Linked DNA regions of Blastococcus saxobsidens DD2. The protein of the gene in region 1 interacts with the protein of each later gene in a pairwise test. Links are inferred from orthologs where the notes say so. Each region holds a gene or a part of one and is shown on either strand. Other genes may lie near its edges. The genes, in order: aceE and nth.

Region 1 (15,213 bases):
CCCGCTCGGATCACGTCGCGGGCGATGACCGTGCGGTCGGGCAGCTTGAGCCGCTTGGCCATGAGCTCGATGATCCGCAGGTTGGCCTGGTGCGGCGCGAAGACGTCGATGTCGTCGGGGCCGACGCCGGCCCGGCGCATGGCCTCGACCAGGGTGTCGGTGAGCTTCGAGGTGGCCCAGCGGTACACGGCCTGGCCGGCCATGCTCATGCCGGTCTCGTTCGGCGGGATCGCGATCGCCTCGTGCAGGTCGCCGTCGCTGCCCCACACCGCCGGGCCGATGGCCGGCTCGTCGGACGCGGTGACGACCGCCGCGCCTGCCCCGTCGGCGAAGATGATCGCCGTCGCCCGGTCGTCGAGGTTCGTGTAGTCGGTGAGCCGCTCGCCGCCGATGACCAGGGCGTTGCGCGCCGTGCCGCTGCGGATGGCGTCGGCTGCCGCGCTGAGCGCGTAGCACCAGCCGGCGCAGCCGGCGTTGATGTCGAAGGCGCCCGGCCGGGGCGCCCCGAGCTGGTGGGCGATCCGCGGCGCGAGGCCGGGGATCGCCTTCGGGGGGCTCGTGGTCGCGAGCAGCACGAGGTCGATGTCGCTCGCGTCGAGACCGCTCGCTGCCAGTGCCTTGCCGCCGGCCGCGACCGACATCTCCACGAGCGTTTCGTCGGGCTCGGCCCAGCGACGCTCGGCGATGCCCACCCGGCTCTGGACCCACTCGTCGCTGGTGTCCATCCGCTGGGCGAGCTCGTCGTTGGTCACCCGGCGGCGGGGGCGGTAGCTCCCGAAGCCGAGGATGCGGGCGCCGGGGGCGCCGGGCGGCAGCTGCAGCGGGGTCACGCGGTCACCTCCGGGTAGAGCCGGGCGATCGGGTCGCCGGCGTCGACGAGGTCGCCCTCGTGCACCAGCCACTCGGCCAGCACGCCGTCGTAGGCGGCGGAGACGTTGACCTCTTCCCGCCGGCCGCGGATGCAGCCCAGCGGCGTGCCCGCGGGCAGGTGCGTGCCCTCGGCGACGTCGGCCGGGCTGACCGTGCCCCGGGCGGGGGCGACGACCATCCGCCAGTCGGGCAGGTGCTCGGCCTCGGAGCGGCCGCGCTCGGCCTCGATCAGCGCCCGCGCGTGGCCGAGGTCGGCCGGGCTGCCGACGGCGAGCACCTCGATGCCCGCCCCCTTCCACTCGCGCTTGGCCAGCCCCGCCAGCGCCCCGGCGGGAGGCAGCTCGATCACGGCGGTGACGCCGAGCTCGCGCATGGTGGCCAGGCAGGAGTCGAAGCACACCGGGCTGGTGACCTGGCTGACCAGGCGGGCCAGCGCCTCGCTGCCGGAGTCGACGGCGGCGCCGTCGGCGTTGGAGAGCAGCAGCCGGCTGGGGTCGGCCGGACGTAGTCCACCGACCAGACCCTCGAGCTCCTCGCGCGCCGGGGCCATGTGCTCGGTGTGGAAGGCGCCGGCGACCGGCAGCGGCATGACGCGGGCCTTGGCCGGTGGGTCGGTTTTGAGCGCATCGAGCCCGTCCAGGGGCCCGGCGGCGACGATCTGGCCGGCCCCGTTCCTGTTCGCCGGGGTCAGCCCGTGGCGGCCGATGGCGGCGAGGACCTCGTCGGGGTCGCCGCCCAGGACGGCGGACATCCCGGTGGGTGTGCGGGCGCACGCGGCGGCCATGGCCCGCCCGCGGACGGCGGTGAGCGCGATCGCCGCCTCGACGGACAGCACGCCGGCCAGCGCGGCGGCGGTGAGCTCGCCGACGCTGTGCCCGGTGATGACGACGTCCCGGCCGGCCTGCGGCGTGTGGGCGACCGGCCCGGGAAGACCGCCCAGCTCGCGAGCGACGAAGAGGCTCATCGCGACGACGAGCGGCTGGGTGACGGCGGTGTCCTTGATCGCCTCGGCGTCGCCGGTCGTGCCCAGGGTCAGCAGGTCGGCACCCGCGATGGCCCCGGCCCACCGGAAGAACGGCTCCGCGCCGGGCAGGTCGAGCCAGTCGGTGAGCATCCCGGGCTTCTGGGCCCCCTGACCAGGGGCGAGGACGGCGAGCACCTCCTCACCGTGCCAGTGATCACCGTGTCCCGCGGCGAGATCGACTACGAAAGGACACCGCTGATCTTTGGAGGATTCCTCCAACTCGCGCCCGTGTTCGACGCCGTCACCGCTCACTCAGTGGTGGGAACCGCACGCCTCGCCCGCGGAGGACGGCCGCCGGCTCAGTGCCAGAGCGACCGGTCGCGGTCGAGGGCGGCCAGCACGAGGGCGACCTGCAGGGTCCAGCTGCCACGCGGATCGGTCGCCGACAGCCCGGTCAGTTCGGCGGCGCGCTTGAGCCGGTACCGCACGGTGTTGGGGTGCACGAAGATCGCCCGCGCGCTCGCCTCCAGGTTGCCGCCGCTGTTGAGCACCGCCTGCACGGTCTCCAGCACCCCGCCGCCGGCCGAGCGCAACGGGGCGGCCACCTGCTCCTGCAGGGCGGCGCGGGCCAGCGGGTCCCCGTCGAGCGCGCGCTCGGCGAGCAACGCGTCGGCGGCGACCGGGCGGGGGGCCTCGGGCCAGGCGCGCGCCGCCCGCAGCCCGGCGAGCGCCGCCGCCGCCGAGACCGCAGCCCGGCCCAGCCCGTCCACGACCGGGCCGGTGACGACCGGTCCGTCGCCGAACTCGTCGCTGATCCGCTCCGCCACGACCTCGAGGTCGCCGGTGCCGCCCAGCACCACCACCAGCTGCTCGGCGTGCACGCCGACCAGCACGTCGCAGCGCAGGCCCCGCGCCGTGCGGCGCACGGGGCCGTGCGGGTCGTCGACCCCGGACGGGGTCGCCCCGACGACGACGAGGGCGAGCGTGCCGGCCGCCCAGCCGAGCGCCGCCGCCCGCCCGGAGAGCTCGTCGGACCGTTCGCCACGCACCAGGGCGTCGACGACCAGCGCCTCCAGGCGCGCGTCCCAGGCCCCCCGGCTCTCGGCGAAGCTGGCGTAGACGTGCGCGGTGGCGAAGGCGACCTCCCGGCTGAACTGCAGGACCGCTAGCCGCAGGTCCTCCTCCTCCCCGGGCGCGGCCACGGATGCCACGCGCTCCTCGACCACCTCGACGGTGACCTTGATCAGGTCCACCGTCTGCTTGAGGGCCACCGCCCGGACCAGCTCCCGGGGGGCCGCGCCGAACACCTCGCCGGTGAGCCGGGGCGGACGGCCGGGGCTGCGGCACCACTCGACCAGGGACGCGATGCCGGCCTGCGCCACGAGCGTCACCCACGACCGCTGGTCGGCCGGCATGGCCCGGAACCAGGGCAGGTCCTCGTCCATCCGGGCGACGGCCTGGGTGGCCAACGACCCGGACGCGCGCTCCAGCCGCCGGAGCGTGGCATCGCTCGGCGGGCGGTTGGTCACCCGGCTCACCCGGTCAGCGTGTCACGCCGTCCTGGGTCGGGGAGAGTGGAGTGGTGGAGGTTCCCCCGGTCGGCACCCGCGAGACCACCCGGTGACCGGTCTGGAGTCCCGGGTCGTCCTCGCCCCCGAGGACGGCTCCCTGGGTCCGCTGCTGCGGATCGCGGACGACCGGCTGGCTCCCGGCGCCGGCTACGGCCGGCACGAGCACCGTGCGGTCGACGTGGTCGCGGTCGTGCTCGCCGGGACGCTGATCCACCGGTGGGCGGCCGGCGCGAAGTTGACCGCGGGCGACGTCGCGGTGCTGCGCGCGGGGGAGGGGCTGGCCCACGACGAGGTGGCCGGCAGCGAGGGCGCGTGGGTGCTGCAGTGCTATCTGCGCAGCGCCGCCCCCGGGGCCCCGGCGGCGCACGCCGTGCACCGGGTGGCCGGCGGGTGGGTGGACCTCGGCCGCGCGGACGCCCGCCTGTGGATGCAGCGCACCGCGGCCGCCGGCGAGCTGACCCCGCCCCCCGGAACGGTGCTCGTCGCCGACGCCGCCGGGGTGCGCCGGGCCGGCGGCGGGCCGGTGCGCGTGGACGGGGCGGCGAGCATCCTGGTCTGGCAGCTCGATGCGGAGCGGCCCGACTGGGCGCGGAACTGGTGAAGGAGTCCTTCCTGCCCACCTTTCGCGGGCTCGCCGGCGGTGCCCTGGACGGGGCCGGCCGCAGATCCGTGTGACATTGGAGGCATGCCGACCAGCCCCTCCGATCTGCTCGCCGCTGCGTACTCCGACGCCGACCGCACCATCGAGCTGCGCCGGCAGCTGCACCGCAACCCGGAGATCGGCCTGCACCTCCCGCGCACCCAGGCCACCGTCCTCGAGGCGTTCGCCGAGCTGCCGATCGAGGTGACCACCGGCACCACCACCAGCTCCGTCGTCGGGGTGCTGCGGGGTGCCCGCCCGGGGCCCACCTACCTGCTGCGCGGCGACATGGACGCCCTCCCCGTGCACGAGGACACCGGCCTGCCCTTCGCCTCGCAGGTGCCGGGGGCGATGCACGCCTGCGGGCACGACACCCACGTGGCGATGCTGGTGGGCGCAGCCCGATTGCTCGCGGCGCGGCGGGAGGCACTGGCCGGGCAGGTCGTCTTCATGGTCCAGCCGGGGGAGGAGGGCTTCCACGGCGCGCGCTACATGCTCGAGGAAGGGCTGCTCGACGTCGTCCCGGAGGCGCCGGTCAGCGGGGCGTTCGCGCTGCACGTCTCGTCCACGCTGCCCAGCGGCACGGTCAACGTCCGCCCCGGGCCGATGATGGCCGCCGCGGACCAGTGGCGGATGACCCTGCGTGGCCGCGGCGGGCACGCCTCCGAGCCGCACGCGGCCGCCGACCCGATCCCGGTGGCCGCCGAGATCGTGCTGGCGCTGCAGTCGATGGTCACCCGCCGGGTCGACGTCTTCGACCCGGCCGTGGTCACCGTCGCCCACATCGAGGCCGGCTCCACCAACAACGTCATCCCCGACACCGCCTACCTGGAGGGAACGATCCGGACCCTGTCACCGGAACGCCGGGCGGACGTCGTCGCCTCGGTGGAACGGGTGGCCGGTCACGTCGCGGCCGCGCACGAGATGGCGCTGCACTGGGAGCACATCGAGGGCTACCCGGTGACGATGAACGACCCGGGCGTGGCCGCCCAGGTGCTGGAGACGGCGGCCGAGCTGCTGGGCCGCCAGGCGGCGGTGCTCATGCCCGCCCCGCTGATGGGCGCCGAGGACTTCTCCTACGTGCTGCAGCGGGTGCCCGGTGTCATGGCGTGGCTCGGTGCCCGGCCGCCCGGCGTCGACCCGGCCACGGCGCCGCCCAATCACTCCAACCTCGTGGTCTTCGACGAGGAGCCGCTGCCGGCCGGCGTGGCGCTCTACGCGCAGATGGCGCTGCAGGCGCTGTCCGGCTGAGACACCGGTCCCGCCCACGGCATAGGAAGCTATACCTACGGTTCGGGTCCCGATTCCGTAGGCAAAGCCTCCTATGCCTGGGGGCGGGGGTCAGGTCGCGGGGCTGGGGTCCGACCGCTCCTCGGCCGGCGCCGCCTGCACGTCCCGCACCTGGTACTTCTCCACGGCCTGACGGACGACGGAACGCTCCACCTGCCCCTCGTCGGCCAGCGACGCCAGCGTGCGGACCACGATGGACTCCGCGTCGACGTGGAAGTGCCGGCGCAGGGCCGGGCGGGTGTCGGACAGGCCGAAGCCGTCGGTACCCAGCGTCGACATGCCGCCCGGCACGTACGGCGCGATCAGGTCGGGGACGGCGCGCATCCAGTCCGACACCGCCACCACCGGGCCCACGGTTTCCTGCAGGCGCGAGGTCACGAACGGGACGCGCGGCTCCTCCTCCGGGTGCAGGAGGTTCCACTCGGCGCACTCGTCGGCCTGCCGGCGCAGCTCGGTCCACGAGGTCACCGACCAGACATCGGCCGAGACCCCCCAGTCGTCGGCCAGCAGTTCCTGGGCCCGCAGCGCCCACGGCAGCGCGACGCCGGAGGCCAGCACCTGCGCCTTGACCTCGCCGGCCGCGCCGTCGTCGGCCCGCGGGCCCTCCGCGTAGCGGTACATGCCGGCGAGGAGCGCCTGCACGTCCAGGCCCTCGGGCTCGGCCGGCTGGTTGAACGGCTCGTTGTAGACGGTCAGGTAGTACATGACGTCCGGCGACCGGTGGCCGCCCAGGGGCGAGCCGGGGTCCTGGCCGTACATGCGCACCAGGGCGTCCTTGGTGATGTGCGCGACCTCGAAGGAGAACGCCGGGTCGTAGGAGACCACCGCCGGGTTGGTGTGCGCCAGGAGCAGCGAGTGCCCGTCCTCGTGCTGCAGCCCCTCGCCGTTCAGCGTCGTCCGCCCGGCCGTGGCACCCAGCAGGAAACCGCGGGCCATCTGGTCACCGGCGGCCCAGATCGAGTCGCCGGTGCGCTGGAACCCGAACATCGAGTAGAAGATGTAGATCGGGATCATCGGTTCGCCGTGCGTGGCGTACGAGCTGCCGGCGGCGGTGAACGAGGCCACCGACCCGGCCTCGTTGATCCCCTCGTGCAGGATCACGCCCTGCTCGGACTCCTTGTACGTGAGCATCAGTTCGCGGTCGACCGAGGTGTAGCGCTGGCCGGCCGGGTTGTAGATCTTCTGCGTCGGGAACAGGGAATCCATCCCGAACGTCCGTGCCTCGTCCGGGATGATCGGCACGAAGCGCGGACCCAGCTCGGAGTCCTTGAACAGCTCCTTGAGCAGGCGGACGAACGCCATCGTCGTCGCCACCTCCTGCTTCCCCGACCCGCGGCGCAGCACCTCGAGCGCCTTGTCGTCGGGCGCCTTGAGCGTCTTGAACTCCGAGCGCCGCCGCGGCACCGCCCCGCCCAGCGCCCGGCGCCGCTCGAGCATGTACTGCATCTCGTCGGAGTCGGGGTCGGGCTTGTAGTACGGCGGCAGGGTCTTGTCCAGCGCGTCGTCCGGGATCGGGAGGTAGAGCCGGTCGCGGAAGTCGGCGAGGTCCTCCGCGGTCAGCTTCTTCATCTGGTGGGTGCTGTTGCGGCCCTCGAAGTGGCTGCCCAGCGTCCAGCCCTTGATGGTCTTGGCGAGGATCACCGTCGGCTGGCCCTTGTGATCGATGGCGGCCTTGTAGGCGGCGTAGACCTTGCGGTAGTCGTGCCCGCCGCGGGCGAGGTCCCAGACCTCCTTGTCGCTCATCCCCTCCACGAGCTTGCGGGTGCGGGGGTCCCGACCGAAGAAGTGCTCCCGGACGAAGGCGCCGTCCTCGGCCTTGTAGGTCTGGTAGTCGCCGTCGGGCGTGGTGTTCATCAGGTTGACCAGCGCACCGTCGCGGTCGGCGGCCAGCAGCTTGTCCCACCCGCGGCCCCAGATCACCTTGATGACGTTCCAGCCGGCGCCCCGGAAGAACGACTCGAGCTCCTGGATGACCTTGCCGTTGCCGCGGACCGGGCCGTCGAGCCGCTGCAGGTTGCAGTTGACGACGAAGGTGAGGTTGTCCAGCTCCTCACGGGCCGCCAGGCCGATGACGCCCAGCGACTCGGGCTCGTCCATCTCGCCGTCGCCGAGGAAGGCCCAGACGTGCTGGTCGGAGGTGTCCTTGATGCCGCGGGCGTGCAGGTAGCGGTTGAACCGGGCCTGGTAGACGGCGTTCATCGGCCCCAGGCCCATGGAGACGGTGGGGAACTCCCAGAAGTCCGGCATGAGCCGCGGATGCGGATAGGACGACAGCCCGCCGCCGGGGTGGCTGACCTCCTGGCGGAAGCCGTCGAGCTGGTGCTCGGTCAGCCGGCCCTCGAGGAAGGCGCGGGCGTAGATGCCCGGGGAGGCGTGGCCCTGGAAGTAGATCTGGTCGCCACCGCCGGGGTGGTCCTTGCCGCGGAAGAAGTGGTTGAAGCCGACCTCGTACAGCGAGGCCGAGGAGGCGTAGGAGGAGATGTGCCCGCCGACGCCGATGCCGGGGCGCTGCGCCCGGTGCACCATGATCGCGGCGTTCCAGCGGATGTAGGCGCGGATCCGCCGCTCGACGTGCTCGTCGCCCGGGAACCACGGCTCCTGCTCGGGCGGGATGGTGTTGATGTAGTCGGTGCTGCGCAGGGCGGGCACGCCCACCTGCTGCTCGCGGCTGCGCTGCAGCATGCGGAGCATCAGGTACCGGGCCCGGTTCCGGCCGGCGTGGTCGACGACGGCGTCGAGGGACTCCAGCCACTCCTGCGTCTCGTCGGGGTCGGTGTCGACCAGCTGACTGGGGAGCCCGTCGGTGATGACCGCGCGGGCCTGTCCTGCCCGGGCGGGGTCGCCGTCCGGCTGCTGCGGTGCGCTCATGGCCCTATCGTCTACCGCCGACGTAGCCCCCGTCACCTCTGCTGCCGCTGGATGGAGAACTCGTGTCGCGCCGTGCCGCTCCCGGCGGCGGGCGCGGTGGCCGTACGAGGCTTGCGCCGTGCCGGTCATGGCCTACGCTTCCGCCTGCGGCGCCGGAACGGACGGCGCCGCCCCGGATGCCCGGCCCTGACGGCCGGGCGGCGGGCGCGTCGGCGGAGCGAGAGGGGTGACATGACCGGGGTGCGGGTGGTTCTCCCGCTGGTCGTGTCCGTCCCCCGCGCGTGCTGGCCCTGCCCCGCCCCGATCTCGTGGCCCGTACGGTCATCGGCGTGATGCATCCCCGCGCGGTCACCGGCCCGACAGGGCACCATCCATCGCAGACCAGGTCAGCAGAGGATTCACCCATGGAGGAGCAGCAGGGATGAGCGTCGACAGCGCCGGCATGGCGGCCCGGCTGGGCATCAAGCCGGGCATGGTCGTGCAGGAGCTCGGCTGGAGCGAGGACGCCGACGAGGACCTGCGTGACTCCGTCGTCGAGGTCTCGGGCAGCGAGATGGTGGACGAGGACACCGACGAGGTGGCCGACGTCGTGATCCTGTGGTGGCGGGAGGACGACGGCGACCTGTTCGACGCCCTCACCGACGCGCTCACCTCGCTGGCCGACGAGGGCGTGGTCTGGCTGCTCGTGCCGAAGTCCGGCCGCCCCGGCCACGTCGAGCCCGGTGACGTCACCGAGGTCGCGCCCACTGCCGGCCTGTCGCAGACCAGCAGCATCTCCGCGGCCAAGGACTGGTCGGGCATCCGCCTGGTCACGCCCAAGGCGGCACGCAGCCGCCGCTGACCCGCTTCCCCGCGCGCGGAACCGGTGGGGCACGATCGATCGAATGAGCCTCTCCGTCGGCGATCGCGCCCCCGAGTTCAGCCTCCCCGACCAGGACAAGCAGGTCGTCTCGCTTGCCGGCCTGCGCGGCAGGCCCGTGCTGCTGGTCTTCTACCCTTTCGCCTTCTCCGGCATCTGCACCGGGGAGCTGTGCCAGCTGCGCGACGATCTGGACACCTACACCGACGCCGGGGTGCAGGTGCTCGCGATCAGCACCGACCCCGTCTTCAGCCTCAAGGCGTTCAAGGCGCAGGAGAACCTCGACTTCCCGCTGCTCTCGGACTTCTGGCCGCACGGCGTCACGGCCCAGACCTACGGCGTCTTCAACGAGAAGGCCGGCATGGCGCTGCGCGGCACGTTCCTGATCGACGCGGAAGGCGCCGTCGCCTTCGCCGAGGTCAACGCACCCGGCGACGCCCGCCAGCAGACGGGCTGGAAGGACGCGGTCGCGAAGCTCGCCACCTGAGCGCCGACCGGCCACAGGGCCCGGGGCAATACCCTGGGCCCGCGGGGCGCGTAGCTCAGCGGTAGAGCGCTCGCCTTACAAGCGAGTGGTCGCAGGTTCGAACCCTGCCGCGCCCACCCCGTCTCCGCGCCAGATGCGGCTGAAGCCGGCCTCGCCGCCGGTCGAGACCGGCTTTCGCCGCATCTCGGTGCCTGGGTCGAGCAGCCCCGCGGCCTTCCGCGCCGCGGTGGACCCCGGCGTCGGCGGCTGAGCCGCCCGTTCAGCCCGGGGGAGCCGCCGCCGACCGTCGTCCGTCCGCCGTGGCCGACGGCTGACCGAGCTCCTGGCGCAGGGCGGCGATGTCGGCCCGCAGCGCGGCGACGTCGCGGCGGGTGGCCGCCTCGGACTCGTCCTCGACCTCCTGCACCTTCTGGACCAGCCAGGACGCGACGGAGGCGGTCACCGTGCCCAGCAGGGCGATCCCGACCAGCATCAGCCCGGCCGCGATCGCCCGGCCGGTCGTGGTCACCGGGAACCGGTCGCCGTACCCGACGGTGGTCACCGTCGCGAACGACCACCACACGGCGTCACCGAAGCCGGTGATGTTCGCGTCGGGATGGTCCCGTTCCGCGTCGAGGACTGCGAGGGCGGCCATGATCATGACCAGCACCGTCGCCGACCCCACGAAGGTGAGCACCCGACCCCGCAGCGCCGCGCCGGCGTAGCGGTTGAGCACGCTGAGCACCGTGACCAGCCGCAGCAGGCGCAGCGGTCGCAGCATCGGCAGGACCACGACGGCCAGGTCCAGCAGGTGGGTGCGGACGAACCGCGCCCGGTCGTTCGCGAGCAGCAGCCGGACGACGTAGTCGACGGCGAACGCGGCCCAGGTTGCCCACGCGACGACCTCGCAGGCGGTCCGCCACGGCCGGGGCAGGTCGGGGTCGAGAATCGGCCATGCGTAGGCGGCGAGGAACAGGAGCGAGGCGGCGGTCAGCGGCCACTCCGCCGTCCGTTCCCAGCGTTCGAGGCGGGTAGGGGGCACCCGCCGAGGATCCCACCGGCCGTTCGTCAGGCGGCCGAGCGGGAGGAGATGGTGTCCGGGCCGGGGGCCGCCGGCATGGCGGGCTTGGGGAAGGCGGGGCGCAGGAACGCCGGGGCCCTGAACGGCTCCCACTCGCCCTCGGGCTGGGCCAGCCGGTCGGCGATCGCCCAGAGCGCCGCCGGGTGGTGGCCGATGCCCAGGTGGCTGGCGGTGACGGCGATGTTCTCGCAGCGCTCGCCGGGCACGTTCAGGCAGGTCTGCCAGTGCACGATCCCGTCGAAGTGCGAGTAGATGGAGGTCGCGGGCACCGGCAGCGGGCACCCCTCGGACTCCAGCGGGTACGGACGCTGCTCCACGTGCAGGTGGGCGTAGCGGTCGTACACCTTGCTGGCCCGGGTCTGGCTGTGCCGCTCGATCCGGAACGGGCTGCCGAGCGTGATCACCTGGCGCACCGCGTCGGGGCACTGACGGGCGAGGTCGCGGGCGAAGATGCCGCCCAGGCTCCAGCCGATCACCGTGACCTCGCGGCGGTACCGGCCGTGCAGGTAGTCCAGCTTGTCGCGCAGGCCGTTCACGCACGTGGCGGTCGGGCCGATGTTGCGGCCCAGCCCCCAGCCGTGCACGCGGTAGCCCAGCCGACGGAGCGTCGCGCGGAGCACCCGGGTGGAGCGGTCGTCGGCCAGCAGCCCGGGCAGGACCAGCACCGGGTGCCCGTCGCCCTTGGGCAGCCGCTGGGCCAGCGGGCGCGCGGCCAGGTAGAGGCCGTAGTCCGCGACCGCCCGCCCGGGCTCGCTCAGATAGAGCGGGAGCGTCGGACCGTCACCCTGCTGTCGTGCCACGTCGTCCTCCTGGCTGCCGTCCGTTGGTGGAACCGCTGTACCAATGTGCGTCCTGGCTCACACTCGGGGGGCCTCCCGCGCGCACAGATGTTGCCGAACTGTGTCCTGCGTCATATCAGACGTCGTCGTTCCGCTGGTGGGCGCGCGGAGGGCCGGTGCTGCGGTCGCTGGCAGGACGTGCCACCGTACGGGCGGCCTGACACGGGGAGAGGGGTACCGATGGCGGAGAGCGGCGTGCCGGGACGCAGCAGCACCGTGGACCTGGACGGGCCGGTGCACTACGTCGACTTCGGCGGCCCGGAGGAGGGGCCGGCGGTCGTGCTCGTGCACGGGCTGGGTGGCTCGCACCTGAACTGGGACCTCGTCGCGCCGCTGCTGCAGGACCACGCGCGCGTGTGGGCGATCGACCTGCCGGGCTTCGGGCGCAGCGAGCCGGGGAGCCGCAAGGCCAGCGTGACGGCGAACGTCGGCGTCCTGCACCGCTTCCTCACCGAGGTGGTCGACGAGCCGGCCGTGCTGGTCGGCAACTCGATGGGCGGGATGATCTCCATCCTCGAGGCGGGGGAGCGCCCGGAGGCGGTGCGCGGCCTGGTGCTGCTCGACCCCGCCGTCCCCGGTCCCCGCCGTGCCCTCGACCCGCTCGTCGCGGTCACCTTCGCCCTCTACGCGATCCCCTTCGTCGGGGAGCGGTTCCTCTCGTGGCGGCGGCAGCGCCGGACGGCGCTCGGTCGCGTGCGCGAGATGCTGCACCTGGTGGGCGTCGACCCCGACCAGCTGCCGGCACACGTCATCGACCGCTCGGTCACCCTCCTCGAGGAACGGCGCGACGTCGCCGGCATGGACCGCGCCTTCCTGGCCGCCGCCCGCTCGTTGCTGCGGGTGCTGGCCGATCCGCGTCGCTACCGCTCGGCGATGGCGTCCATCGACGTCCCCGTGCTGCTGGTCCACGGCGACCGCGACCGGCTCGTGTCCGTGCAGGCGGCCCGGGACATCGCCGCCCGTCACCCCGACTGGCGCTACTCCGAGTGGGCCGGAGTGGGCCACGTACCGCAGCTGCAGGAACCGGAGCGGCTGGCCGACGAGCTGCTCGACTGGATGCGCGGATCCGCGTTGACCCGCGCCCCGGCCTGAGGTCTAGCCCCGGGGGCGGTCAGCCGCCGGGACGGAGCGTGTCCCGCAGTGCCTCCAGCCCGGTGTACCGGGGTGTCCACCCGAGCTCCTCGCGGGCCCGGGTGGTGTCCATGATCGCCGGCCGGCCGGCGGCCTCGATCCACTCGGCCGCCGGCGGGAGGAACGGCAGCCGCGCGACCGCCCGCGCCGCCGCCTGTGCGGGCGCGGCGGGGAGGGGGATCGGGATCACACCGAGCTCCCGGGCGACATCGGCGGCGGTCAGCACGCCGTCGCCGGCGATGTTGTACGCCCCGGGCGGGCCGGCGCCGAGCACGCACAGCAGCAGGGCCTGACCGACGTCGTCCTCGTGGATGAACTGGAGCGGGTGCTGCGGCACGAGCAGCGGCACCGGCACCGGCAGCGGGCCGGGCCGGTCGAACAGGCGACGCCCCAGCGGGATCGGGGTCGCGCACGTCGCCCTGCCGGTAGTCCATCTTGGTCCAGCCGCGCTCGGCCGGGTCGAACGGCCGGCGGGCGATGCCGATGACCCGGGGCCACCCGGTCGTCGTCCTGGAGCAGGGGCACCAGCCCGGCGCCGAACGTGCCCGTCGGCCCGGTGACGGCGACGGTGAGGCCGCCGTCGTGGCGCTGCTCGGCCGGACTCACCGGGCGCCGGCCCGCGCGGAGCGCCTGCCCTTCGGCTGGGCGACGTCCGGCGTGGCCTGGTCGGCGCGCGCGTACTCCAGCAGCTCCTCGATGCCCCGCCGGATGCCGCCGGAGAGGACGTCGACGTCGGGGAAGGCGTCGAAGTCGGCGTTGATGCCGAAGGTCATCCGGTTCAGGTAGCTGAAGATGCCGATGGAGCAGCGGGTGCCACCGGCGATCGGCACGTAGGCGTGTGCGGTGCACATCCGCCGGCCGAGGACGTACAGCGGCACGCGCGGCCCCGGCACGTTCGTGGTCACCGCCTGGCACCACATCTGGCCGGCCCTGACCGCCGACCGCACGCCCATCGACAGCAGCGTGGGCGCCACGAAGTCGCCCATCGAGATGATCGACGGCACGTCGACGGCCTGCATCGCCCGCTTGTACTCGTCCATCTGGCCGCGGACGGCCTGCAGTCGGGAGACGGGATCGGGGTCGCCGACCGGGAGATCGACGAAGACGCAGGAGACCTGGTTGTCCAGCGATCCGCGCTGCTTCTCCGAGCGCACCGACACGGGCACCATCGACCGGACCACGAGCCGTTCGGAGGAGAGCTCGCCGCGGCCCTGCAGCAGGTCGCGGAAGCCCCTGGTGATCGCGGTCAGGACGACGTCGTTGACGGTGCCGCCCAGCGCGGTCCGGACGGCCTTGAACTCCTCGAACTGCCCGTCCGTCCAGGCCCAGCGCCGGTGCGGCCCGATCGGGCCGTTCAGCGACCGCGCCGTGGGGGTGGCCGCCTGCTTGGCCAGCGACGGCAGCGTCTGGGCGAGCGTGCGCCCGGACTCGGTGAAGCCGCGCACGCCGCGGACGGCGGTGCCGACGCTCGGCAGGCTGGTGAGGGTCCGCATCGGCTGGGCGGCCGCCTCGGCGACCGCACCGGCGACGAGGGTCACCGACGACGGGTCGCGGCGCGGCGTCCAGTCCCGGGGCTCGTCGTGCGTCGCCTCCGGGTCGAGGTCGAACATCAGCTGCATCAGGTCGGTGCCGGCGACGCCGTCGACCATGCAGTGGTGGACCTTGGAGATGATCGCCCAGCGCCCCTCGGCCAGGCCCTCCACGAGCCACAGCTCCCACAGCGGCTTCGCCATGTCCAGGCGCTGCCCGAGCACCCGGCCGGCGAGGTTCCGCAGCTGCTCGTCGTTGCCGGGAGAGGGCACCGCGGTGTGCCGGACGTGGTACAGGATCTGGAAGTGCGGGTCGTCGACCCACATCGGACGGCCCAGCTGCAGCGGGACCTCGCGCACCCGCTGCCGGTACCGCGGCACGAGGGGCAGCTTGCTCAGCAGCAGGCGCACCACGTCGCCGTAGCTCGGGGCCGGGCCGTCGAAGACGGCCACCGACCCCACGTGCATGGGGGTGTTCTCGCTCTCCGCGAAGTAGAACCCGCTGTCGAGGGCGCTCATGCGGTCCACGTCTCACTCCTCGCCGCCCCGGTCGCCTCTGACCAGAGCCGTCGCACGTCTCGGCCGGCAGCCGAAGTTATGTGTGTCGCGCAGTACGCGCAGACCGGTCGTGTGGTCGCGACCACATCCTGGGGTGCCCGGGATCCGGGCCGTCAACCGGCCTTCCGCGTCCGGTGCTCCACGCGGTCGAGCAGGTCGAGGAGGGCGCGGTCGACCACGGCCCGGCGGGTGAGGTTGACGCTGTGACCGGCCCCCGGCACCACCACCAGCTCGGCGTCCGCCCCGATCGCCTCGGCGATCCGGCGGCCGTGGGCGGCGGGAGTGAGCCGGTCGTGGGTCCCGGCCACGACCGTGACCGGCACCCGGCGCAGCACCGGCAGGGCGGCGGTCTCGTCGTGGTCGAGGAACGTCGCGTAGAACGCCATCGTCACCGGCAGCGGGGTCTCCTCGAGCAACCGCTGGACCATGCGCACGCTGCGTGGGTCGGCGTCGTCCCGGCCGAACAGCAGCCGGCGGATGGCCCGGCGGCCGAGCCATGTGTCCCGCCGGCGCCGCCGCTCCAGGAACGGCGCCAGCAGCTGGAGCA
Region 2 (14,754 bases), 1.4 Mb from region 1 along the record:
AGCGGGCCCCCGGAGTTCCCGGCGCGGACCTGACCGAAGAGTGCGTAGACGTCCCGGACCACGGTCCCGGTGTTCCGGAAGTCCGGCCCGCTGATCTCCCCGCGGTCGCGGACGCGGGCGGGCCCGACGTACAGCGGTCCGCCGCCCGGGTATCCCATGATCAGCGCGTCGTCCCCCGTGTCGGCGGCCGCCGCGGTGAAGGTCAGCGGCACCTGCGGCAGGCCCGGGACCGCCAGGACCGCGACGTCGACGGCCTCGTCGACGAACACCGGCACCGCGTCGTACTCCTCGCCCTCGGCGACCACCACCGGTTCGGTGACGCCGGCCAGCACGTGCGCGTTGGTCATGACCCGCTCGGGGGCGTACACGAAGCCGGAGCCGTCGACCTGCCGCGAGCAGGTCGGCGCGATGCCGCGGATCCGCACCACCGAGCCCTCGACCGAGGCGACCACGGTGCTGTCCACCAGCGCCGGGTCCGGGGCCGGCACCTCGCGGGCGTCGGTCGGCGTGAGCGGGTCGAGCACGTCGGGCAGTCCGCGCCGGTCGATCGCGTCGCGGAGGTTCTGGTAGACGGTCCGAACCCCGTCGGGGACCGTCCCGTCGACGGCCTGCACCAGTGCCGACTGCCGGACCTGGCTGGCCACCTGCGGGAACGGGGAGCTGGCCAGCGGTGAGGCGACCATCCACGCGACCAGCAGGACCGACGCCGCCGAGGCCACCGCCCCGGCGGCGGAGTCGACCATCTTGGCCGGCTCCCAGGTGACCCGGGACCGCACGGCCCGCCCGGCCGCACCGGCCAGGATCTGGCCGAGCAGCGCCCCGGCGAGGACCACCACGAGCGCGGCGAACACCCGGGTCACGCTCGATCCGTCGATCCGGTCGGCCACCGGGCCCGACAGCTGGGCACCGAGGACGGCGCCGCCCAGGAAGCCGAGGATCGAGGTGGCCGAGACGAGCAGGCCCTGCCGGAAGCCGGACAGCGCGAACACCAACGCCAGGACGATCAGCAGGACGTCGACGACGGACACCCGTCAATACCCCCGCTCGACTCCGGGCGCGATCCGCTACCTGTCGTCATCGGCCGCTGACCGTCATCGTGCCCACCTGACCCAGCTGGAGGTGGAAGGTGCAGGCGAACGGGTAGTCGCCCGGCGTCTGGACCTCGAACTCGATCGTCTCCTCCTGCCCTGGGGCGAGGAAGGGGACGCCGGCGTCGATCGGAGCGGGCAGCTCCTCGTCGGTGTACTCGAGGTTGTGGGTCATCTGGTCGGCGACGTTCTCCACGGTCAGCCGCACCCGGCCGGGGGCGACGGTGAAGTGGTCGGGGTAGAACTCGTAGTCGTCCCTGGTCTGGACGGTGACCTCCTGGACGCCGTCGGCGGCCACCGTCACCTCGCCCAGGCCCTCGGCAACCGGCGCCGGAGCCGGCTCCTCGCTGCCGCAGCCGGTCAGCATGACCAGCGCAGCGGCGACCGCAACGGTCTTCCTGCCGAGGCCCCGGCCGCCTCCCGGACCCCGTCCCGGGCCTGCGAGGGGTGGGGAGGAGGTGGTCCTTCTACCGCTCATCGGGGCCAGACCGTACGCGTCGGAGCGCCGTCGGGCGCGGGATCGGCCACCGTCGGCGCGGCGGCGTCCTCGGCCCCCCCGGCGCCCAGCGAGCCGGGCAGGTGGGGCGGGCGCACCCCGGTCTCGCGCAGCGGGCGGACGTCGGAGGCGTCCCACGGGCGGGCGAGGCCGGCCGCCTCGAGGATCGCGTCGAGCAGGCCGGCGGTGAACCCCCACACCACCATGTCGGCGACGCCGAACGCCGGGCCGATGAAGCCGGTCGGGTGCCGGATGCGGAAGCGGTTCGCCGGGTCGACGAGGTCGGCGAGCGGGACGCGCGCGACCCGGGCCACCTCCTGGGGATCGCCGACGGTGACGTCCCGCGGGTCGTCCCACCACGCGACGACGGGCACCACGAGGTTGTCCGACGGGCCGAGGAACAGCTCCGGCAGCGTGGCGAGGACGCGCACGCCGTCGGGGTCGATCCCCGCCTCCTCCTCGGCCTCGCGCAGCGCCGTCCCGACCGGGTAGTCCTCACCCGCGTCCGCGCCCCCTCCCGGGAACGCGGGCTGGCCGGCGTGGCTGCGCAGGTGCGGTGACTTCTCGATGATCAGCACGTCGGGGCCGCGCGGGCCCTCGCCGAAGAGGATGAGGACGGCGGAGCGTCGCGCGGTGCGCGTCGCCTCCGGCCGCCGGTGCCGCAGCGGCAGGTCGCCGGCGCGCTCGACCAGCCGACGCAGGTAGTCGGGCAGCCCGTCGGCCACCGGCTGCGCGCTCACAGCTGCACGCCCAGGTGCTGGGCCACCAGGCCACGGAGCTCGTCCAGCGAGCCCACCGGCCCGGCCTCGGTGTGCACCAGGGCACCTCCGGCGTCGACGAAGTAGGTGAACGGCAGGGCGTTCAGGCCGAGCTCGGCCATCAGCTCCCCCTCGCCGTCGAACGCGCTGGGGAAGGTGACGCCGGCGTCCTCGGCGAATGACGCCGCCTGCGGCAGCCCGTCCTTGCTGATGACGCCCACCATCCTGACGTCGTCCCCGGCCAGCTCGGCGAACTCCTGCAGCACCGGCATCTCCTCCCGGCAGGGCGGGCACCAGCTCCCCCACAGGTTCACCACCATCGGCACGCCCGGTGCCCGAGCGAGGTCGAGCGAGCCACCCCCCGGGCACTCGAACACCAGCGCCGGCAGTCGCTGCGCCCCGACCGCCGCGGCCTCGGGCTGCTCGGGGCAGGGGGTGAGGGGCGCCACCGCGGTCGAGGGAGCGGCGGCCGGGCCGCCGTCGTCGGCCGGCTCGCCGGTGCAGCCGGCCAGCAGGAGAGCCGCCGCGAGCGCGACGAACGATCGGCGCATCACTCGGTGTCCGAGGCGACGGGTGTCTTCACGAGCGTCAGGGCCACCTCGGGATCGACCGGGCCGATGCCGAACGAGGGGCACCACTGCGCCAGGCCGCACGCCCCGCACGCCGCCTTCTTCGCATGGCACACCCGGCGCCCGTGGAAGATCACCCGGTGGCTGAAGTCGGTCCACTCCCTCTTCGGGACCAGCCGCGCCACCTCGGCCTCGACCTTGACCGGGTCCTCCTCCGCCGTCCAGCCGAACCGGCGCACCAGCCGGCCGAAGTGGGTGTCGACGGTCAGCCCGGGCACGCCGAACGCGTTGCCGAGCACCACGTTGGCGGTCTTGCGGCCCACGCCCGGCAGCGTGACCAGCTCCGCCATCCGGCGCGGGACCTCGCCGTCGAACCGCTCGACCAGGACCTGGCTGAGCCCGAGCACGGAGTTCGCCTTCGCCCGGAAGAACCCCGTGGGCTTCAGGATGGTCTCCAGCTCCCCTCGGTCGGCGCCCGCGAGGGCGACCGCGTCGGGGTACCGGGCGAAGAGCGTGGGCGTCACCTTGTTGACCATCTTGTCGGTGGTCTGCGCCGACAGGACCGTGGCGACCAGCAGCTCGAAGGCGTTGGTGAAGTCGAGCTCGCAGTGCGCATCGGCGTGGATGACGGCGAGCTCGCGGGCCATCCGGCGGGCCCGGCGGGTCTGCGCCAGCGGTGTCTCCTCCGGATCGAACGGCGACGCTCCGGTCAGCGCGGCGCGGGTGGGGCGACGGGCACGGACGGGGCGCGCGTAGGCCGGTGAGGACGCGGGTGCGGACACGCGCTCGAGGGTATGCGGGCCTGCCGACCTTCTCCTTCCGTGCCATCCTTGAGGGCGGATCGCTCCCCCGGTTCCGCCGACGACGCAGAGGAGGTCGGGATGGTCGCCCTCAGTGTCATCCTCTTCCCACCGCTGCTCATCGCGTTCCTGCTGGTCATGGAACGGGTCGAGGAGCCCCTCCGCCGGCCGGCGTCGTCCGCGCGCGAGGTCAGCGAGTTCCTCAACACCGCCACCCCCGGCGAGGTCGACACCCTGGCGACGTCCGGGATCCGGCGCGCCCTGTCCCGCTGGCGGCGACGGCGGCACAGCGCCCGCCGCTCCGACAACCCGCCGATGGTCTGAAGGACGGCTCCCTGCGGGGAGGTCGGATCTCGCTCCGACGAGGGACGCAGATCACCACCGAACGGGTGACCGACTGCACAGCCGCCTAGACTCGCTTTCGACACGGGCACCCCTGTGTCGGCGAAGAGTGTGAGAGGACGTGCAGTGGACGAGGTGCTGGCTCAGTCGGGGCTCTTCCAGGGGCTCTCCGAGGATGCGGTGGACCCCGTTCTCAGCCGCCTCGAGACGATCAACCTGCCGCGGGGTCGGGTGATCTTCAACGAGGGCGAGCCGGGCGACAGCCTGTACATCGTCATGACCGGCAAGATCAAGCTGTCCCGCCGGTCGCCGGACGGCCGGGAGAACGTGCTCGCGGTCATGGGGCCGTCCGACCAGTTCGGCGAGCTGTCCGTCTTCGACCCGGGTCCGCGCACCGCGACGGCCACCGCGGTCACCGACGTGAAGCTGGCCCGCATGCCGCAGTCGGTGCTGCTGCCGTGGATCGAGGCGCACCCGGAGATCGGTGAGCAGCTGCTGCGCGTGCTGGCCCGCCGCCTGCGCCGCACGAACGACTCCGTCGCCGACCTGATCTTCACCGACGTCCCCGGTCGCGTGGCCAAGGCGCTGCTGCAGATGGCCGACCGCTTCGGCAGCCGCGACACCGACGGCCTCCGGGTGAAGCACGACCTCACCCAGGAGGAGCTGGCCCAGCTCGTCGGCGCCTCGCGCGAGACGGTGAACAAGGCGCTGGCCGATTTCGTGCACCGCGGGTGGATCCAGCTGCAGGGCAAGTCCGTCGTCGTCCTCGACGAAGACCGCCTGCGCCGAAGGGCGAGGTAGTCGGCACGACCGTCGAACGCGAGAGGCCCGGACCGTGACGGTTCCGGCCCTCTCGCGTTCACTGCCTCAGGTGAGGAGAGCTCGGTCGTGCCGAGTGGGCCCCGGAGGGGTCCGCGCAGGCGCGACGCAGCGGCTCAGTGCAGCCGGGGAACGGCACGTGGCCGCGGTGTGATCCGGAGGATCACGAAGGTAATGGCACGGCCAGGCGGATGCGGGTGCCGTCGGGCAGCACCGCCCAGCGGCCGTCGGGGGTGTCCTCGAACCGCGGGCTGATCGGCTGCACCGGCTGCGGGGGCGACCCGGCGAGCGCGGTGGCGACGTCGGGGAACCCGGTCAGCTGGCCGAGCGTGTGTGTCGTCGGCGGCATCATCGGCCGGGTGCCGGTCTCCAGCTCGGCCAACGCCGCGGCCGGGCTCAGCCACGCGGCCTCGTCCGCCTCGCCCGACACGTCGCGCGCCTCCTGCCCGACCGGCAGCGCGGCGGCGAAGAACTTGGTGTCGTAGCGCCGTGGCTCGACCGGCGGGGTGATCCAGTGCGCGAAGGGGCGCAGCAGGTCCGACCGGAGCACCAGGCCACGGTCGGCCAGCAGCCCGGCCAGCGACAGCTCGCGGCTCAGCAGCGCCTGCCGCTGCTCCTCCCAGTCGTCGCCGGAGACGTCCGGAACGACCGCACCGTCCGGCAGCCCGGCGAGCAGGACGCCGGCTTCCTCGAACGTCTCCCGCACCGCGGCGCAGACGAGTTCCCGGGCGGTCCGCTCGCCGCACCCGAAGGCGGCGGCCCACTGGTCGGGCGCCGGCCCGGTCCAGCCGATCTCCGTGTCGCCGTCCCGCGGGTCGACGCCGCCACCGGGGTAGGCGGTCATCCCGCCGGCGAAGGGCATGCCTCTGGTCCGGCGCAGCAGGTAGACCTCGAGCCCGGGCCTCCCGTCGCGCAGCAGCAGGACGGTCGCGGCCTGTTTCGGTTCAGCCGGTGTCATCAGACGTCACCCCGTCAGCGGTGGACCCGGCGCGGGGGCCGGAGGCCTCCCGCTGGGGACATGGGCAGGGGCTCCACGCAGCAGGGGACGGCACCTGGGCGCGGTGCTGACCGGAGGGCAGCGGTGTCATGGCCGCGGTGCTGTCCGGAGGACAGCGGTGTCATGGCCGGAGCTCGACGGTGAGCTCGACCTCGACCGGGGCCCCGAGGGGCAGCTCCGCCACGCCGACGGCGCTCCGGGCGTGCTGGCCGGCCTCGCCGAAGATCCGCCCGAGCAGCTCGCTGGCCCCGTTCACCACGCGCGGCTGGCCGGTGAAGCCTTCCACGCTGGCCACGTAGCCGACCACGCGCACGATGCGGGCCACCGAGTCCAGCCCCACGAGGTCGTCGACGGCGGCGAGGGCGTTGAGCGCGCACAGCTTGGCGTCGGCGGCAGCGGCCTCGACGTCGACCGAGCCGCCGACCTTGCCGGTGCGGCGGAGCCCGCCGTCGACGAAGGGCAGCTGACCGGAGGTGAACACCAGGGAGCCGGTGCGCACCGCGGGGACGTAGGCGGCGACCGGGGCGGCCACCGCCGGCAGCCGGATGCCGAGCTCGGCGAGCCGGGCGTGCCAGCTCTGCGCGGGCGCCGTCATACCGGGCGCTTGAGGTAGGCGACCAGCTGCTCGGCCCCGGCGGGGCCGGGGAGCACGGTCACCAGCTCCCACCCGTCGACGCCCCAGGAGTCGAGGATCGCCTTGGTGTTGTGGACCAGCAGGGGGATGGTCGCGTATTCCCACTTCTGGCGGGCGGCTTCGCTCATGGGCGCGACGCTACTGCAGCCGGTGCGGAGGAGGGGCACGGCCGCCCGCGCCCCCGGGCTCCGCCGCGGGCCGACCCGCTCACCTGCTCCTACGCTGGTGCCGTGATCCCCGACCTGTCGCCTGCGCGTCTGCACGTGGTCACCGGCAAGGGCGGCACCGGGAAGACCACCGTCGCCGCTGCCCTGGCCCTGGCGCTGGCCGCCGGCGGGCGGTCGGTGCTGCTGGTGGAGACCGAGGGTCGGCAGGGCATCGCCCAGCTGTTCGACACGCCCCCGCTGCCCTACGAGGAGCGCCGCGTCGCCGTCGCCCGGGGCGGTGGGGAGGTGAAGGCCCTGGCCATCGACGTCGAGGAGGCCCTGCTGGACTACCTCGACATGTTCTACAACCTCCGGCGGGCCGGGCGGGCGCTGCGCAAGATGGGCGCCATCGACTTCGCTACCGCCATCGCGCCGGGTCTTCGTGACGTGCTGATCACCGGCAAGATCAAGGAGGCGGTGACCCGGCGCCGGAATGGCCGGGAGGTCTACGACGCCGTGGTCGTCGACGCCCCGCCCACCGGGCGGATCACCCGGTTCCTCGGGGTCACCGGGGAGATGTCGCAGCTGGCCCGGTCCGGGCCCATCAAGACCCAGAGCGACGGCGTCATGGCGGTGCTCCGCTCCCCGCAGACGGCGGTGCACCTGGTGACGATCCTCGAGGACATGCCGGTGCAGGAGACCACCGACGCCATCGCGGAACTGGAGAAGGCCGGACTGCCCATCGGCTCCGTCGTCGTGAACATGGCCGCCGAGCCGGTGCTGCCGGCCGACGCCCTCTCCCGCGCGGCCGCCGGCGAGCTCTCCGGCGCCGACCTCTCGCCCGCGCTCGCCGCGGCGGGTCTGCCCGGAGGCGCGGCGCTCGCCGACGCCCTGGCCGCCGAGGTGGTGGAGCACGCCCGCCGCTGGACCGCCCAGGATGCGCTGCGCGACCAGGTGACCGCGCTCGGTCGCCCCACCGTGGAGCTGCCGTTGCTGCCGGGTCCCATGGATGTGGGCTGCCTGTTCGAGCTGGCCGGTCGCCTGGAGGACCACCTGCGCGCGGAGGTGGGGCGAGCGGACAGGGGCGTGAGCATCGCAGCGAGGAACGAGCGAGGAGCGGAGCGCTCCGCGGGAGCGAGCGGGGGCACCGCGTGAGCGCGTCGCCCGCGGAGGCCCAGGGTCGGCGGCAGGCGCCCGCGATGGACCTCGACGCGCTGATCGCCGACCCGGCCACCCGCATCGTCGTCTGCTGCGGCGCCGGCGGCGTCGGCAAGACGACGACGTCGGCCGCGCTCGCGCTGGCCGCCGCGGAGGCCGGGCGGAGCGTCGTCGTGCTCACCATCGACCCGGCGCGGCGGCTCGCGCAGTCGCTCGGCCTGGTGGAGCTGGACAACGAGCCGCGGCGGGTCGACGTCCCCGGGATCGACGGCGAACTGCACGCGATGATGCTGGACATGAAGCGGACGTTCGACGACGTCGTCACCGCTCACTCCACGCCAGAGCGCGCCCAGCAGATCCTGGACAACCCCTTCTACCAGGCGCTCTCCTCCTCCTTCGCCGGGACGCAGGAGTACATGGCGATGGAGAAGCTCGGCCAGCTGCGGGCCAGCGACCAGTGGGACCTGATCATCGTGGACACCCCGCCGTCGCGGTCCGCGCTGGACTTCCTGGACGCGCCGAACCGGATGGGCCGCTTCCTCGACGGCACGATGATCCGGCTGCTCACCGCGCCCAGCCGGACCGGGTTCAAGTTCGCCAGCGCCGGCTTCCTGTTCTTCAGCCGGATCATCAGCAAGATCCTCGGCGGCCAGCTGCTGCGGGACATCTCCGCCTTCGTCGCGGCCCTGGACACGATGTTCGGCGGCTTCCGCGAGCGGGCGACCGCCACGTTCGAGCTGCTCCGCCGTCCCGGCACCTGGTTCGTGGTGGTCGCCGCCCCGGAGCCCGACGCCCTGCGGGAGGCCTCCTACTTCGTCGACCGGCTGTCGGCGGAGGGCATGCCGCTGGCCGGGCTGGTGCTCAACCGCACCCACCCCCCGGCGACGACCGCGTTGTCGGCCACGCGCGCCGAAGGGGCCGCGGAGGAGGTGGCCGAGTCCGGCGGGGAGACCGCGGCGCTGACCGCCGCCGCGCTGCGGGTGCACGCCGAGCGCATGCAGCAGGCCGCGCGCGAGCAGCACCTGGCCGACCGCTTCACCAGCGCCCACCCCGAGGTGGCGGTGCGCACGGTGCCGGCGGCTGCGGGAGACGTCCACGACGTGGACGGGCTGCGGGGGATGGCCGAGGCGCTGACCGGGGCCGACGACGACACGCCGACCGGCACGCCGAGGACACGAGTCCTTCCCGCGCGCCGCGGCTGAGCGCGGCGGCGACCAGCCGGACCGACGTACCCTGGCCGCGATGTCGGAAAACGCGCGCCTCCGTTCCCGTGTGCTCGCCAAGCTCGCCGCGACGATCGTCGTCGCCGGTGCGCTCGTGGCCGGTCTCCTGCTGCCCTGGGTCGGCGGCCCCGGCCTGGTGGCACGGAACTCCGTCTCGCTGCTCGATGCGCTCCCGGTCGAGCTCACCGACGAGACCCCGGCCGGCCCCAGCCGGTTGCTGGCGGCCGACGGCACGCTCATCACGAACTTCTACGAGCACAACCGCACGCCGGTGACCTCGGACCAGATCGCCGACGTGATGAAGCAGGCGCTGGTCGACATCGAGGACTCCCGCTTCTACGACCACAACGGCCTGGACGTCCAGGGCACCATGCGGGCGCTGATGACGAACCTCGCCGCCGGCTCGGTCCGGGAGGGCGGCTCGACCCTCACCCAGCAGCTGGTCAAGCAGACCCTGCTGCAGACGGCGAAGACCCCGGAGGCGCGCGAGGCAGCCAACGCCGAGACGGTGGGCCGCAAGCTCCGCGAGGCCCGCCTGGCGCTCGCCCTGGAGGACACCTACTCCAAGGACGAGATCCTCACCCGGTACCTGAACATCGTGTACTTCGGGCAGGGCGCGTACGGCATCCAGGCCGCCGCCCAGCGGTACTTCAGCGTGAACGCCACCGACCTGACCGTCCCCCAGGCGGCGATGCTGGCCGGCCTGGTGCAGAACCCGGGCACCGACGACCCCATCAGCAACCCGGAGAACGCCGTGGAGCGGCGCAACCAGGTGCTGCAGCGGATGCACGACCTGGGCCACATCAGCGCGCAGGAGCTGACCGACTACACCGCGCAGCCGGTCCAGGTCACGCCGGGTCTGGCGCCGCCGAACGGCTGCATCGACGCGTCCATCGGCGGGTTCTTCTGCGCCTACGCCAAGGACTACCTGATCGGGACCCTCGGGCTGACCCAGGCCGACCTGGAGAAGGGCGGGCTGACCATCCAGACCACGCTCCGCCCGGACATGCAGGCCGCCGGCGACCAGGCGGTGCTCAACACCGTGGGCATGGGGGCCCCGGTGGTCGGGGTCTTCGACGCCATCGAGCCGGGCACCGGGCACGTGCTCGCGATGAGCGTGAACCGCAGGTTCGGCTGCGGCGACCCCGCCGCCGGCTGCGAGTCGATCAACTTCGCGACCATCCCGACCAAGGGATCGGGGTCGACCTTCAAGACCTTCGTCGCCGCGGCGGCGATGGAGAGGGGGCTGCCGGCCAGCCACACCATCACCACGCCCGAGCCCTACACCTCCCGGGTGTACGAGTCGTACAACCCGGAGACCCGGAAGATCGAGCCGTACAAGATCGGCAACGTGGGCAGCCGCTACCCGAACACGCTGACGATGACGCAGGCGCTCTACATGTCCTCCAACACCTACTTCCTGGCGCTGGAGGACGCGCTCGGCGCGATCCGGCCGGCCGTCGAGATGGCGCAGCGGCTGGGCATGAACTTCGACTACTCGGTCACCCAGACCCCGGCCCAGCAGATCATCGACGAGAACCGCCCGTCGTTCGCCTTCGGGACCGACGGCGTCAGCCCGCTGGACCTGGCCAACGCCTACGCGACGATCGCCGCCGGCGGGGTCAGGTGCGTCCCGACGCCGGTCCTCTCGATCACCAAGCCCAACGGTGAGCCGCTGACCGGTGAGGACGGCGAGCCGGTGGTGAAGGGTGACCGGTGCGAGCAGGTCATCGAGCCCGGGCTCGCCCACACGCTGAACCAGATGATGCGCAGGGACGTCGAGCCGGGGAACCGGATGCAGACCGGCTCGCGGGCCTACATCCCCGGTCACCAGATCGCCGGCAAGACCGGCACGGTGAACGCCAACGACTCGGTGACCTTCGTCGGCTCGACCCCCGAGTACACCGCGAGCGTCATGGTGTTCCGCCCGCGGGACAACCAGAGCGTCGGCGGCTACGGCGGCGGCAAGCCGGCCAGCATCTGGCACGACGCGATGCTGCCGATCCTGTCGGCGCAGGCCCCCGCGGCATTCCAGCCCGCCGACCCCAGGTACGCGGGCCGGGGCGTCGACGCACCGCCCATCGGCGACCGGTCCTCCGACGGCGACGACGACCGTCGGCGCAACCGTGGCAGCTCCACGCCACCGCCCGCCGCGCCGCCCGCGGAGCCCGCGACACCGCCCGCGGACGGACCGGCACCGCCGGCCGAGCCGGTCACGCCCCCGCCGGCCAACTGACGAAGGACCGTCCTCCGCGCCGCGTCGAGCTCGCGGTGCGGAGGACGGGGCCTGGTCAGCCGAGCTGGCGGCGTACCTCGGCGGCCACCCGGGCTCCCTCGGCCCGGTCGGCGACGACGCCGTTCGCCGCGCCCATGACCCTGCCCATGTCCTTCATGCCCGAGGCGCCGGTGCGGGTGATCACGTCGGCGACGATCGCGGCGAGATCGGCGTCCCCGAGCTGGGCGGGCAGGTAACCGGCCAGGACCTCGCCCTCCGCCTGCTCACGGGCGGCCTGCTCGGCGCGGCCGGCCGAACCGAATGCCTCGGCGGCCTCCCGGCGCTTCTTGGCCTCCCGGCGGAGCACCGCCTGCACCTCGTCGTCGGTGAGCTCGCGGGCCTCCTTGCCCGCGACCTCCTCGGCGCTGACGGCGGCGAGCACCATGCGCAGCGTGGCGGTGCGCAACTCGTCGCGGGCCTTCATGGCGGTGGTCAGGTCGGTGCGCAGCTGTTCCTTGAGGTCGGACACTCGTTCTCCTCGCTGGCGCTCGTCGGCCTCGTGCCCGACAGCGGAACTCTTCTCCTGGTGACCTCGCAAGCTCGGTCACTTGTTCTCCTCGCTGGCGCTCGTCGGCCTCGTGCCCGACAGCGGAACTCTTCTCCTGGTGACCTCGCAAGCTCGGTCACTTGTTCTCCTCGCTGGCGCTCGTCGGCCTCGTGCCCGACAGCGGAACTCTTCTCCTGGTGACCTCGCAAGCTCGGTCACTCCCAAGCCTGGCACGACGCCGGTGCGACGTGCGCCCGTAGGCTCTACGACCGTGCGCTGGTACACCGCCGTCCCCACCGCCGCCGTCGCGTCCGGCGCAGCGGTGACCGCCTACGCGAGCCTCTACGAACGCACCCGCTGGACCCTGCGGCGGTTCGACGTCCCGGTGCTCGCTCCCGGGTCGGCCCCGCTGACGATCCTGCACCTGTCCGACCTGCACATGACCGCCGGCCAGCGGAGCAAGCAGGAGTGGGTCGCCGGGCTGGCCGAGCTGGAGCCCGACCTGGTGATCGACACCGGGGACAACCTCGCCGGCTTCGACGCCGTCCCCGGCACGCTGCGCGCGCTCGACCCGCTGCTGGACCGGCCCGGCGCCTTCGTGCTGGCCAGCAACGACTACTACGCGCCCCGGCCGAAGAACCCGCTGAAGTACTTCAAGCGGGCGCACAAGCGGGTGCACGGCGACGAGCTGCCCTGGCGGGACCTGCGCGACGGCATGCTCGCGCGCGGCTGGCTCGACCTCACCAACGCCCGCGGCGAGCTGACCGTCGGCGGACGGCGGATCTCCTTCGCCGGCGTGGACGACTCACACCTGCGGCGGGACCGCTACGAGCAGGTCGGGGGCCCGGCCGATCCGGCGGCCGACGTCCGCATCGGTCTGGCGCACTCCCCCGAGCCCCGGGTGCTCGACCGGTTCGCCGCCGACGGGTACGACCTCCTGCTCTGCGGGCACACCCACGGCGGGCAGCTCCGCGTGCCGTTCTACGGGGCCCTGGTCACCAACTGCGGCATCGACCGCGACCGGGTGCGCTGGCTGCACCGCTGGGCCCCGCCCGCGACCGGGCGCCCGGCCGGTACCTGGCTGCACGTCTCGGCCGGGCTGGGCACCAGCCCCTACGCCCCCGTGCGGTTCGCCTGCCCGCCCGAGGCCACGCTGCTCACGCTCACCGCGCGTCCGGCCTGATCACCCGGTCCCCCGCCGCCGAGCCGGCGACGGGGCAGCGCTAGACTCGACGACGCACCTCGGGGTGTGGCGCAGCTTGGTAGCGCGCGTCGTTCGGGACGACGAGGCCGCAGGTTCAAATCCTGTCACCCCGACCCTCCGCTCAGGGGCCGCCGGAAGGCGGCCCCTGAGTCGTTCCGGGACGCTGCGAGGATGGGCACGTGAGCGAGCGTGCGAGCGGAACCGATGGACAGAGCAGCTGGGGCACGCGTTCGACGCGCGCCGGCGAGGCGCGGCGCGTGACCGCCGAGCAGGCCACCCCCACCCTTCCGCCGGAGGTCACCGCTCGCTGGCAGGCCCGGTTCCGGGCGCCCCGGGTCTCCCTGCCGGACTGGGCGGAGGAGGCCCCGCACCGGAACCTCTACTCCTCGGACCTGAGCGGGGTGGTCGAGCAGTACGCCTGGGACCGTGGGACCGGCGCTCACCGGCAGGTCACCGACCGCCCCAACGGCACGCTCATCGCCACGCTGAGCCCGGGCGGCGAGACGATCTGGTGGTTCGCCGACAACGACGGCGACGAGTTCGGCGTGTGGATGACCCAGCCGTTCGGCGGCGGGGAGGACGCCGTCGCGGTCGCCGAGGTGGGACCGGCCTACCCGGCCGGCCTCGAGGTCGGCCGGTCGCTCGTGGCGATCGGGCGGAGCACGGACGACGGCAGCGAGCTGTGGCTGGCCCCGCACGGCGGGGCGCCCCGCATCATCTACCGGCACCCCGACCCGGCCTCGGTGGACGCGCTGACCCGTGACGACGAGCTGCTGGTGATCTCGCACTCCGAGCACGGCGACCCGCGCTACCCGGCGTTACGGGTGCTCAGGACCGGCGATGACGCCGTCGTGGCCGAGAAGTGGGACGGCGAGGGTCTCGGCCTGCACGCCCTGGAGTTCGCGCCGCTGCCGGGCGACCGGCGGCTGCTGGTCGGCCACGAGCGGCGGGGCCGCGAGGAGCTGCTGGTCTGGGACGTCGCCGCCGACACCGAGACCGAGATCGTGCTCGACCTGCCCGGCGACGTCACGGCCGGCTGGTACCCCGACGGGTCGGCGCTGCTGGTGGGCCACGACCACGCCGCCCGCACCGAGCTCTACCGCTACGACCTGGTCTCCGGTGGGCTGGAGCGGGTGGCGACCCCGCCCGGCGTCGTGCGGGGAGCCACGGCCCGCCCCGACGGCACCGTGGAGCTGGCCTGGTCGAACTCCGAGCGTCCGCCGGTGATCCGCCGGGCCGACGGCCCGGTCGTGCTCTCGGTGTCCGACGAAGAGGCCCCGGCGGCGTACCCGGTCGAGGACCGCTGGGTGCCCGGCCCGGGCGGCGACGTCCACGCGCTGCTGGTCCGGCCCGAGGGCCCCGCTCCGTACGCCACGGCGTTCCTGGTGCACGGCGGACCCGAGGCCGCCGACGACGACTCCTACCGCGCCCGCCGGGCCGCCTACGTCGACGCCGGGTACGCGGTCGTGCACGTGAACTACCGCGGGTCGACCGGCTACGGGTCGGCCTGGCGGGACGCGCTCACCGGCCGGCCGGGGCTGACCGAGCTGGAGGACATCGGCGCCGTCTACGACGCGCTGGTCGCCGAGGGGGTCGTCGACCCGTCGCGCACGCTGCTGACCGGCGGCTCGTGGGGTGGCTTCCTCACCCTGCTCGGGCTCGGCACCCAGCCGGAGCGCTGGACGGCCGGCATCGCGGAGGTGCCGGTGGCCGACTACCAGGCCGCCTACGAGGACGAGATGGAGGGCCTGCGGGCCT

What was found.
Region 2: the proteins of aceE (region 1) and nth interact in binary tests that used the Escherichia coli proteins (3 or more experiments, as listed by UniProt). The link is inferred for Blastococcus saxobsidens DD2 from one-to-one orthologs.

What each region holds. Positions count from the first base shown.
Region 1 is NC_016943.1:1,886,807-1,902,019, forward strand. Bases 5,187-8,557 are described here. They hold aceE (pyruvate dehydrogenase (acetyl-transferring), homodimeric type), read right to left. Parts: upstream 8,204-8,557; coding sequence 5,387-8,203; downstream 5,187-5,386. Other genes in these bases: BLASA_RS08875 (M20 metallopeptidase family protein), read left to right, coding at 5,187-5,296. In the rest of the region: BLASA_RS08855 (beta-ketoacyl-ACP synthase III), read right to left, coding at 1-830; BLASA_RS08860 (acyltransferase domain-containing protein), read right to left, coding at 827-2,029; BLASA_RS08865 (PucR family transcriptional regulator), read right to left, coding at 2,194-3,372; BLASA_RS08870 (pirin family protein), read left to right, coding at 3,455-4,006; more of BLASA_RS08875, read left to right, coding at 4,091-5,186; BLASA_RS08885 (DUF3052 domain-containing protein), read left to right, coding at 8,625-9,044; BLASA_RS08890 (peroxiredoxin), read left to right, coding at 9,088-9,549; BLASA_RS08900 (potassium channel family protein), read right to left, coding at 9,809-10,570; BLASA_RS08905 (esterase/lipase family protein), read right to left, coding at 10,597-11,409; BLASA_RS08910 (alpha/beta fold hydrolase), read left to right, coding at 11,629-12,540; BLASA_RS25550 (hypothetical protein), read right to left, coding at 12,560-12,916; BLASA_RS08920 (WS/DGAT/MGAT family O-acyltransferase), read right to left, coding at 13,182-14,627; BLASA_RS08930 (alpha/beta fold hydrolase), read right to left, coding at 14,780-15,213. UniProt on the Escherichia coli protein: Component of the pyruvate dehydrogenase (PDH) complex, that catalyzes the overall conversion of pyruvate to acetyl-CoA and CO(2).
Region 2 is NC_016943.1:495,859-510,612, reverse strand. Bases 1,794-4,705 are described here. They hold nth (endonuclease III), read right to left. Parts: upstream 3,694-4,705; coding sequence 2,893-3,693; downstream 1,794-2,892. Other genes in these bases: BLASA_RS02330 (Crp/Fnr family transcriptional regulator), read left to right, coding at 4,180-4,705; BLASA_RS02335 (hypothetical protein), read left to right, coding at 3,793-4,035; BLASA_RS02345 (TlpA family protein disulfide reductase), read right to left, coding at 2,321-2,893; BLASA_RS02350 (NUDIX hydrolase), read right to left, coding at 1,794-2,324. In the rest of the region: BLASA_RS02360 (MarP family serine protease), read right to left, coding at 1-1,028; BLASA_RS02355 (cupredoxin domain-containing protein), read right to left, coding at 1,075-1,455; more of BLASA_RS02350, read right to left, coding at 1,563-1,793; more of BLASA_RS02330, read left to right, coding at 4,706-4,854; BLASA_RS02325 (NUDIX hydrolase), read right to left, coding at 5,036-5,830; BLASA_RS02320 (RidA family protein), read right to left, coding at 5,991-6,464; BLASA_RS24495 (hypothetical protein), read right to left, coding at 6,461-6,631; BLASA_RS02315 (ArsA-related P-loop ATPase), read left to right, coding at 6,734-7,804; BLASA_RS02310 (ArsA family ATPase), read left to right, coding at 7,801-9,009; BLASA_RS02305 (transglycosylase domain-containing protein), read left to right, coding at 9,050-11,266; BLASA_RS02300 (GatB/YqeY domain-containing protein), read right to left, coding at 11,322-11,774; BLASA_RS02295 (metallophosphoesterase), read left to right, coding at 12,064-12,975; BLASA_RS02285 (prolyl oligopeptidase family serine peptidase), read left to right, coding at 13,254-14,754. UniProt on the Escherichia coli protein: DNA repair enzyme that has both DNA N-glycosylase activity and AP-lyase activity. The DNA N-glycosylase activity releases various damaged pyrimidines from DNA by cleaving the N-glycosidic bond, leaving an AP (apurinic/apyrimidinic) site.